3 regions of the Metabacillus sediminilitoris genome follow, and region 3 is predicted to be linked to each of the others. Evidence: riboswitches for the same ligand, from Rfam matches in the RefSeq annotation. Region 3 holds a riboswitch; each other region holds the start of a gene.
What was found. Region 3 has a riboswitch for cobalamin ahead of GMB29_RS07015 ((2Fe-2S) ferredoxin domain-containing protein). Riboswitches for the same ligand answer to the same signal wherever they lie in the genome.
Positions count from the first base shown of each region.

Region 1 (3,157 bases), 1.3 Mb from region 3:
ACAGTGGGTGTATGAAGCTACATTCAACGTTTACAGTGGCGGGACCGCGTTGGAATTTCACCAAACTTCCCTATTATCCTAAAAAATTACTACATTTAAGGACCTATTGTTGAATATTCGTTTTTTTGTAACATGGATTATTATAAAAGAAGATATATAACCTGTAAATGAATATTACTATTATTTGGACGATAACCTTTTATTTGCGATGTTTGCCGATTTAAATGTTTCCATTTCCTTCATCATATTTGTTGCTGCTTTAAGCAATGGATATGAAAGAGCAGCCCCTGTTCCTTCTCCTAATCTCAAGTCAAGATCTAAAAGAGGTGATTTATTAAGGAATGAAAGTGCACGTGAATGACCTTGTTCTTTAGACATATGGCCGGCAATAAGATAATCGTTAATTTTCTCATCTAAAAGAACGGCTAATAGAGCAGCAGACGTGCTAATAAAGCCATCTAAGATGACTGGAATTCTCCGTTCAGCAGCCTTTATCATGGCTCCAGTCATTCCAGCAATCTCAAGTCCGCCTACTTTTGATAAAATATCGATTGCATTTTTTTGTTTCGGTTTTCTATCCTTAATTGCATTCATAATGACTGTTACTTTCTTTTTTCTTTCCTCTTCAGATATGCCTGTACCTAAACCTACAACTTCCTCAACAGGGCTGTCTGTAATAACTGATACAATCGCACTCGCTGTTGCTGTGTTACCGATTCCCATTTCGCCAAGAATAATACAATTTGCTCCATCATTAATAATATGTTCTACCATTTCCATTCCAATGATGATCGCTTGATAAACCTCATCCTCTGTCATGGCATTTTCAAATGCATAATTGTTGGTTCCGTATTTAACCTTTTTCTGTAGCAGCTTTTCATGATTAATATCTACGGCAACCCCAATATCAACTATTTTTAGTAGAGCATTTATTTGTTTAGAAAAGACATTTATGGCTGCACCGCCATTTAAAAAGTTATGTACCATTTGAGCAGTTACTTCTTTTGGATAGGCAGATACACCCATGTCACTTATACCGTGGTCAGCAGCAAATACAACAATACCTGGACGGCTAACTTCCGGATAAAGTTGATTTGTTATTCCTGATAACTGAATAGCTAAGTCTTCTAATTTACCTAAACTTCCAATCGGCTTTGTTAAGCTATTAACATAGTCTCGTGCTTCCTGAAGTTTTTCTTGACTTGGCTTTTGGATCGAATGAAGCGAAGTTTGAATAATGTTATTCATTTATTGTCTCTCTTTTCCTTTAGGGTATTGTTCAATGATTTTATGTAGACGATCGATATCAATAGCATCTCTTACAGTGTTAGCTAAGCGGTGAAAATCACTTAATTGTTTATCAACATATGATTCTCGATTTAAACTAGTGGGTAAGCCCTTCTTTTTTCTAATTAAATCTAAAAATATCTTTCTAAATTCGTCGTTATGAAAAATTCCATGTAAATAGGTACCTATACACGTTTCTGATTTATTTTTATAGCCATCTGCCCCATTAGCTAATATGATTAAAGACTGTAAGCTTGAGCTTGCTATTGTTTGGCCCATATGAATTTCATATCCAGCTACATCAACCTTTTGTCCATTTATCGTTAATGTACCTTTTGTACGATTTGTTGCTTTTTCGTTCGTTAATATTGTCTTTAAAGGCAGTAAGTTTAAACCTTTTATCCAACCCTTTTTTGATTCCACTTGATATGGATCTTCAATTGTTTCACCAAGCATTTGATATCCACCGCAAATCCCAAATACACTTGACCCTTTTTGATGGGCTTTTTTTATTTCTTGATCAATCCCTTTCTCTCTTAAAAACAATAGATCTTCAATCGTATTTTTGCTGCCTGGTAAAATAATGATATCAGGCTGCTCCAGATTGATGCCCTTGTTTTCCCTTTTCCATTTCCGGTAAAAATCAGTGTAAATCCCTTTTGTCTTTCTTCCATTCAAATTCCTCCAATACATAAAAAGCGTCTTTCCTTAGCGGAAAGACGCGAGTTTAAAAGATTAAGAGCAAATAAATAATAAATAGTCAGGTACTCTTTTCTTTCAAATCACCTTTCCTCGAAGGATTCTTTGAACCAACAAATAGGCAGGTCTCCTGACTTACACATCTATGCTGCTACAACTCCCTTCCCATAATATAAACATTACAGTGGGTTCATGTTGTATCGCTCGTGATTACAGTGGCGGGACCGTATTGGATTTTCACCAACTTCCCTATTATTCTTAACAATGTTAAGAACCTATTTGTGAAATTATTCATTTTTGGTTTTAGGAGCTTTAGGTTTAACCTTTTAGAAACTCCTTTCTTAATATATACATACATTCTTCATCAAAGCAACAACATTCAGACTATTGTTTTCCTTGATTCGAAATGAATGATGTTTTTTATTACATGTGATAATATCTTAAATATTGAGAAGATCGAGTGATAAAATTATATAAAAATTGTCAAAGCTGTGGAATGCCATTTTCTAATGATAAACAAGGTGGTGGATTTGAACATGACGGACCATGATGGTACCTTTACAATGCCAAATCTTACAGTAGTAGAAATGAAAAATAGAGTCAAAGTAAAAATTGTTGAATTAGGTATACCGAAATTTATCGCATCATTGTTGACTAGAAACATTCATAAGCTTGAACGGTGGAAATAGAATTTTTTCTATCATTTCCTCTAAAAATATTAAGTACTGAACAACGAGATACCTAAATTCTTCAGCTTAATAAAATAACAAAGCCAAGCCCGTATTTTTCTACGATCTCGGCTCCATTTTATTTGTATTTATCATTTATTCTGACATTTCTACTAGAAGTTCATTTATGCAGACTTCACACACACCATAAATATCGTGTTTTTCTTCAACTATTTCTTCCATTCTTCCGCAAACTTCACAAATTTTCAAAACCATCTCATCACCTCATTTGAGCATATTGCTAAAGCCTTTCTTTTTCTATCCATTTTTGTTTTCATAATATCCCCTATCTTTCATTAATTATCCATAAACAATAAGTTTATACTCTTGTTTTACATTTTATTTTTATTGACGAGTGAATTATCAGCATAGAAATACTCCTTTCACAAAGAATACTAAGAGTGAACAATTGGGAGGGACGCGTATGTCTTCAGAAATGAAGG
Region 1 covers NZ_CP046266.1:2,787,447-2,790,603, reverse strand. Annotated here, with positions in the region: cobalamin riboswitch at 1-122, opposite strand, end outside; gene cobT (nicotinate-nucleotide--dimethylbenzimidazole phosphoribosyltransferase) at 181-1,248, opposite strand; gene GMB29_RS13190 (cobyric acid synthase) at 1,249-1,980, opposite strand; cobalamin riboswitch at 2,090-2,280, opposite strand; gene GMB29_RS13185 (zinc ribbon domain-containing protein) at 2,523-2,675, shown strand; gene purF (amidophosphoribosyltransferase) at 3,139-3,157, shown strand, end outside.
Region 1: it holds a riboswitch for cobalamin, as region 3 does, so the genes downstream of both, GMB29_RS13190 (cobyric acid synthase) here and GMB29_RS07015 ((2Fe-2S) ferredoxin domain-containing protein) in region 3, are expected to answer to the same signal.

Region 2 (3,157 bases), 840 kb from region 3:
ACCTCATCGATATTCTCCACCTGACGAATGTTGACTTTGATCCCTTCATTTAATAATTCACTTTGAATCGTTTCCGCCATGACGGTTAATTCTGGTCGTTGTGGAAAGGTTAACAGCGTCACTTCAAATGGTTTCCCTTGCTTTTCCCACATTGCATCTGCGTTTTTCTTCCACCCTCTCTGTTTCATTAATTGTTCAATCGACTCTGTTGCTTTTTCCTTCTCCACTTTACCGAATGGCAATATTTCTGGGAATGGGCTCTTTGCTTCCGTACCTTGATCCATCATAATCGATTTGACAATATCTGCACGTGGAATGGACATATCAATGACTTTTCGAAGAGCCACATCCTTAAATAGAGGGGAACTCATATTAAAAAGCAACATATGGGTCCGAAGTGATGGGGCCGTGAATACATCAAATTTCTCGTCCTTCTCCAACAAAGTTATATTATCAATAGGAATATCAGTTGCAGCGTCAACATCCCCGGATTGCAGTGCCATTAATCGTGTATTTCCATCTGGTATAAATTTGATTGTTACTTCTGACAGTAACGCTTCTTTCCCCCAATAATCTTCATATCTCTCTACAACAAGGGATTCATCTTTGTTAAACTGTTTAAATTTAAACGATCCGGTAAACGCAGGATCGTTATTTTTATCTTTGATGGTCGTTACATCAGCAATGATGGTAGACGGATCGGCTAAATGTGCGATCAAAGCCGCATTCGGTTGTTTCGTTACAATTTTTAATTCGTTTTCTGAAAGTACTTCCATTGATTCTACTTGTAATAAATCCTTCGCTTTTTGATCCTTCTTTAAAGACCTAAGCAATGATTCTTTCACACTGGCTGCGTCCATTGCTTTCCCGTTATGGAAACTTACATTGTCCTCCAACTTGAATACCCATGTCGTTTCATTTTCTTGCTTCCATTCTTTCGCCAGCCAGGGAGTGGGCTTCAATTCTTCATTTAACTTCACCAATGTTTCCCCCATACCTGAACGCATAATTTCCCAACTATCACTGCCATGTGGGTCAAGGCTTTGCGGACTCCATGGAAAAGCCAGAGTTACTTTCTTGTCAGATGCTGTAACTACAGCTCCTTCCTTTTCCACTCCCGCGCATCCAGCTAGAGAGAGAATGAGACTACAGAAAACCATCCAAAAAACTAAGGCGTATTTTTGATGACTGTTTTTTACCATATCGAAAACCTCCATTGTTATGTAAAAAAATAAAAAAAGCATTTCTGACCGGCTCATGAGGTCAGAAATGCTTCTTTTGATAAATAAAGGGAATCACTGAACATTTCAATATCATCGATTAGATATAGAGATGGATTCAGACAATTGGTTATCAGCATCCTAACCACCTCCCTAAAATCCCGTAGGTCTAACAGCGATGTTAAAATAGGCAGGTCTCCTGACTAAGGGCATAACGTTCAGACCTTCCCAGGTACAACCCAGTGGTTTTTCTGAAACTAATCAGCATTTCATACTGATACCCATTACAGTGGCGGGTCCGTGCCGGAGTTTAACCGACTTCCCTTTTAAGCTGATAAAGCTTTTTAATGCTTTAACTCGCACCTATTTCCAAGATATATAATATTTTTAAAGTTAATCTAAAAATAGAAAATTTAAGTAACCTTTACGACTTTTACTGTAATAAACCTAAAAAATTTCAACTGAAATCAACTCTAATGTTAGTTTTAATACATCTTGTTGTCAACAGACGATTTGTAAATATGAAGAGTCTGTGTCCTCTTAGGCAAACTAGAGACAATCAAAATATAAAACGAGATCTGGTAAAAGATCTCGTTTTTAGCTTAACATAATATCTTACTTACCTATGTTATTATCCCTTTTTCACGAACAACTTTTCTCTCGTTTGTTCTGCCGCTTCAACCATCACCGTATTTTGTATGAAATTTTTATATAAAAAGTATTGAAGCTTGACAATCTTTTAGCTTTTAGCTTATACCTTACCAAAAACAAAAGACCTCTCTTATTTGTCAAACAATATGCTTTGCAGGAATTAGCACCTTTTCAACAAAGTTGTTGAATGGTTGCCGGGCTTCATAAGGCCAGTCCTCCAGCTCTCTAATGAAAGGGGTTCACTTCTTGTGTTTTTTATCTTTTATTCTTAGGAAAATCACAAGCAGTTGCTAGCATATTTATCTTGGTGCTTTTTCCTTAAGCAATTTAATATCGCTTATACAACAATATTAAAGTATTAAAATAAGACAGAGTCTGCCCTATCTAACAATTGTAAATATAGAATGTTTATAAAGAGTCTGCTGTTTTCCATTAGATTTAACCATAATGGAGTATTTATCGTGTCCCTCAATTGTTCCAAGAATACGGACTCCTTTTAAGATACACACCTTATAATACCTTGATAATACAGGGCTTAAAAAACAGTTTCGATACTTTTAAGTAATGATCCCCTATTACCAAATACTAATTAAGTATTCAGCCTACTACAAAAAAACTTAATTTAACTTAAAAAAATGCAAGTTTTATTGCAATTTACCTTAATACTCCTTATAATTGTTTACAAGGAGTGATTATGTTAAAGGATGGGCTATAAGTTTGATTTTCAATCTAAAATGCTTAATAAGATCCAAACTACTACCAGATTTTTCTTGTATGTAAATTCATTTAAAACAAGAGAAAAATTTTTCGACCAATAGTTTCTATCATTTTTATCATGATCATTCTATCATACAAGTTTATAAGAGGAGGATTTTCCAGATGAATCAAGAAAACATAGGTTTGTCTCGCAGAAAATTTTTAGGAAATGCTTGTAAAATTGGAAGCGCTTCCGCTATTTTAGGTGTAACTGGTACGATGGGTTTAATCGCTCCAGAAACAGCTAGTGCAGGAGAAAAAAGTAATAAACATCACAGCAAGAAACCCTCAAAAAACAGCTCCTATATGTTATTGAATGTTCGACTGGAAAGTGGATATAAGTTTGAAAATGGTGAGGTAGTTGCAACCGAAAGTGTATTACGTAATATTCAAATTGATAAAGGTAAAATTACTAAAATACTAGATACAAAGGCAGATTATAAAAGAAATATTGATTGCTATGACGCAAAAGGAATGCTCCTGCTTCCATCCTTTAAAGATATGCATATTCATTTGGATAAAACATATTA
Region 2 covers NZ_CP046266.1:2,281,427-2,284,583, reverse strand. Annotated here, with positions in the region: gene GMB29_RS10820 (ABC transporter substrate-binding protein) at 1-1,202, opposite strand, end outside; cobalamin riboswitch at 1,393-1,602, opposite strand; SAM riboswitch class I at 1,999-2,106, opposite strand; gene GMB29_RS10815 (RNA chaperone Hfq) at 2,252-2,380, opposite strand; gene GMB29_RS10810 (amidohydrolase) at 2,751-3,157, shown strand, end outside.
Region 2: it holds a riboswitch for cobalamin, as region 3 does, so the genes downstream of both, GMB29_RS10820 (ABC transporter substrate-binding protein) here and GMB29_RS07015 ((2Fe-2S) ferredoxin domain-containing protein) in region 3, are expected to answer to the same signal.

Region 3 (3,157 bases):
TGGCGTCATGTCTTTATATGTATAGCCCTGAATATTTCCTACGCGTTTAAAATATTTAAAAAATCTCTCATTTGGGTGGCCTTTTTCTTTGTATTCGTAGACAATATTTTCAATAACCTCGACAATTTTGTCTGGCTCAATTCCTTCCGCTACAGGCTGACCAGCGTGGGCTGTTCTTCCTACTGTTTTAGCACCTAAAAACAAATCGAATTTCCCTTTTCTAAAGATGATACCAATGTCTTCATTTACGGCGCCAAAACAAGCCATACCACAGCCGTTGAAGCCAATTTTTAACTCCTTAGGTAAATCAAGTCCGCCTAATTTTTGATGGAGCTCTTCCGCATGCGGGATCGAATCCTTCTTTTCCCCTTCACAGAAATCACATGCCTTTAGTTGAAAAACATCACCGATTGGTTCTACTAGAAAACCAACATCACCTAACTTTTCCGTGATAACATCTGGTTCACTAGTTGGGATTCTTAAAATGATTTGATGGTGTGGTGTATATTCCATTGAGCCCTCGCTACCAACAACTTCGGCAAGTGTCATCATTTGCTGTGGTGTAAACTTCTTATTGGCAATTCCAGGGCTAACAGCTAATTCAAAAATGGAGGTTACCGTGTTATTCACTGGTAGTTGTACATGTAGTTGGTTAGTGTTTGTTGACTTGTTTGTTACATGATCCAATTTCGAAAGAGCCTCTAAAGCAATTTGTAACGAGCTTTCTTTATTTTTTTTTGTCTTGTTTTTTGGGGTTAAGACCATATCATTAATGCCTTTATGAAGCGCCCATGGCTCATTTTCGTGTCTGAGACGTTCATGTGGCTTTAATCGTTGCTCAGTTGCACTTAACGTGTATTTTCTTTGATAGCCTCTAGGGGTGATCATTTTATTGTCATATAAAAAAGTTGCTGAATTCCCAATTACAACGGTTGTGAGCATCCCGATATCATGATCAAGCATATGTTCAAGATCTGTAATGACGATATGTTGTCGATCACGATAGGCGCTTTTGACAAGTCCAACTGGTGTAGATGGTGATCTATAGTTTAATAGGATTCTTTGTGCTTCTTGAATTTGTCTAGTCCGGCGGCCGCTTTTTGGGTTATAAAGTGTAACAACAAAATCTGCTTGTGCCGCTGCATCGATCCGCTTTTCGATTAAATCCCACGGAGTTAAATGATCACTTAGACTAATCGTGCAAGCATCATGCATGATAGGTGCTCCTAATAGGGAGGCGCAGGAATTAATCGCCGAAATTCCTGGAATAACCTCCACACTAACACCTGTGGCTTCCTTCCAGCCTTTTTCAATCAGTACTTCATAGACAAGTCCGGCCATTCCATACACTCCAGCATCACCGCTTGAAATAACCGCTACTGTTTTCCCTTCTTCTGCAAGACGGACCGCTGCTTGGGCACGGCTTACTTCCTCAGACATTCCAGTACTAATAATCTCTTGATCTGTTAATAAATCTTGAATGAGTTCAACATATGTTTTGTATCCAATAATACAATCGCTCTCTTGTATGGCATCTTGAGCCCTTTTTGTCATATGTTCAAAACTTCCAGGCCCAAATCCAATAACAAGTAACTTTCCTAACAATGAATATTCCTCCTTTAATAACGTATCAAGTTCTCGTATACGAAACTAAACCTTGCTTTTTTGTTTTTCTATTCCAACAATAGATTCTGAATATTCAGGAGCAGCAAACTGCTGTTGATCGTATGTATAAATCACACTGTCTTCTACGACTTTTCCACCAACAAGGTGATCTTGGACAATTTCTCTTGCTAAATCAGGTGAAGCAGCCTTGTACCACACGCCCTCTGGATAGACCACAACAACACAAGCATCTTTACATCTTCCATTACAACGGGTTCTTGTTGTATGGATTTTATGATCCATATCTAAGTTGGTAATTTCCTCCCTGATCGCCTGTGTGACTTCCTCGCCACCCTTTCTCATACAGCTGCTTCCATTACATATTAAGACATGGTGCTGTGTTTGAGTTAAGTTCCAAGTCGTCATCTAAACACTTCCAATCTATTAAATTTAGGAAAATAAAAAATGCACCCCTATTTAAGCAGAGGTGCATAAAAAATATCGCTAATAAAATAGCATTTTTTATTACACGTCTACCTATATGCCCGTAGGTATCAATATGAAAAAAAGGCAGGTCTCCTGACTAAGGCTCAATGCTTTTTTACGTCTTCCCAATTAGAATCAGTGACATTGTGTAAAAAAGCTCACCATAACAGTGGCGGGTACCGTGTCGGATTTTCACCGACTTCCCTATTAAGCACAACAACAGCTATTGTTATGCACCTTTCTCTCAAACTATTAAATTACTCATCTTAACCTATTACTGGATTTAACAAAATATGTCCACTTTAAAAAATAACAGCATAAGCAAAAAATCCGCTCAGGTTCAACTGAGCGGATGAAAAGGCAAATAACGAAAGCACTCCAAACTAGCAATAATTTGGCTGCGATCGTCTCACCTTCTCACCTCCCGAAGAAACTGAAACTTTATAAATTAAGACAGGTCTCCTGACTTGTGCTTCACCCTACTTTAAGTCCTTCCCATATACGCACCTTTTGTTAAAAGCACCATATACAGTGGTCAACTTATTTCGTCCACACTTACAGTTGCGGGGACAGTTCTGGAATTTTACCAGATTCCCTATTAAGCCTATTAGGCATCTTAATTTACTGCTTTTATATTGAATTTTTTGAAAAGTATCTTTTAAATCAACAACTTTTATCATATAGGGACTTTAGATATTTTTCAATGTATAATTAGTAAATAGGTAAAAAACTTGTAGATCTTAAACAAGATAAAGTTATTATTCTAGTATATTTTCATCGCCACAGCTTAGTTAAGTTTTGAAAAATTTGACCATAATGAAACAGAAAGGGTGTGTTTATATGGTAAATAAAATACAGGAAAAAATTTATTGTGGATTATAAAATGATGATCGATGACCTATCATTCTGGGAGCTCAACTCAAATATTTAAGCTTTGAATACGGCGTTTCTGAAGTAACAATTATGAGCTTGATTATTTTGAGATTAGATTGCTCGCTGTTACTCCAGAAGCTCGCGGAAAAGGAGTTGCGCAAGCATTGGTTCATGAATGTATAAAACGAACGAA
Region 3 covers NZ_CP046266.1:1,439,766-1,442,922, reverse strand. Annotated here, with positions in the region: gene cobJ (precorrin-3B C(17)-methyltransferase) at 1-1,605, opposite strand, end outside; gene GMB29_RS07015 ((2Fe-2S) ferredoxin domain-containing protein) at 1,651-2,031, opposite strand; cobalamin riboswitch at 2,158-2,347, opposite strand; cobalamin riboswitch at 2,527-2,725, opposite strand; gene GMB29_RS07010 (GNAT family N-acetyltransferase) at 3,075-3,157, shown strand, end outside.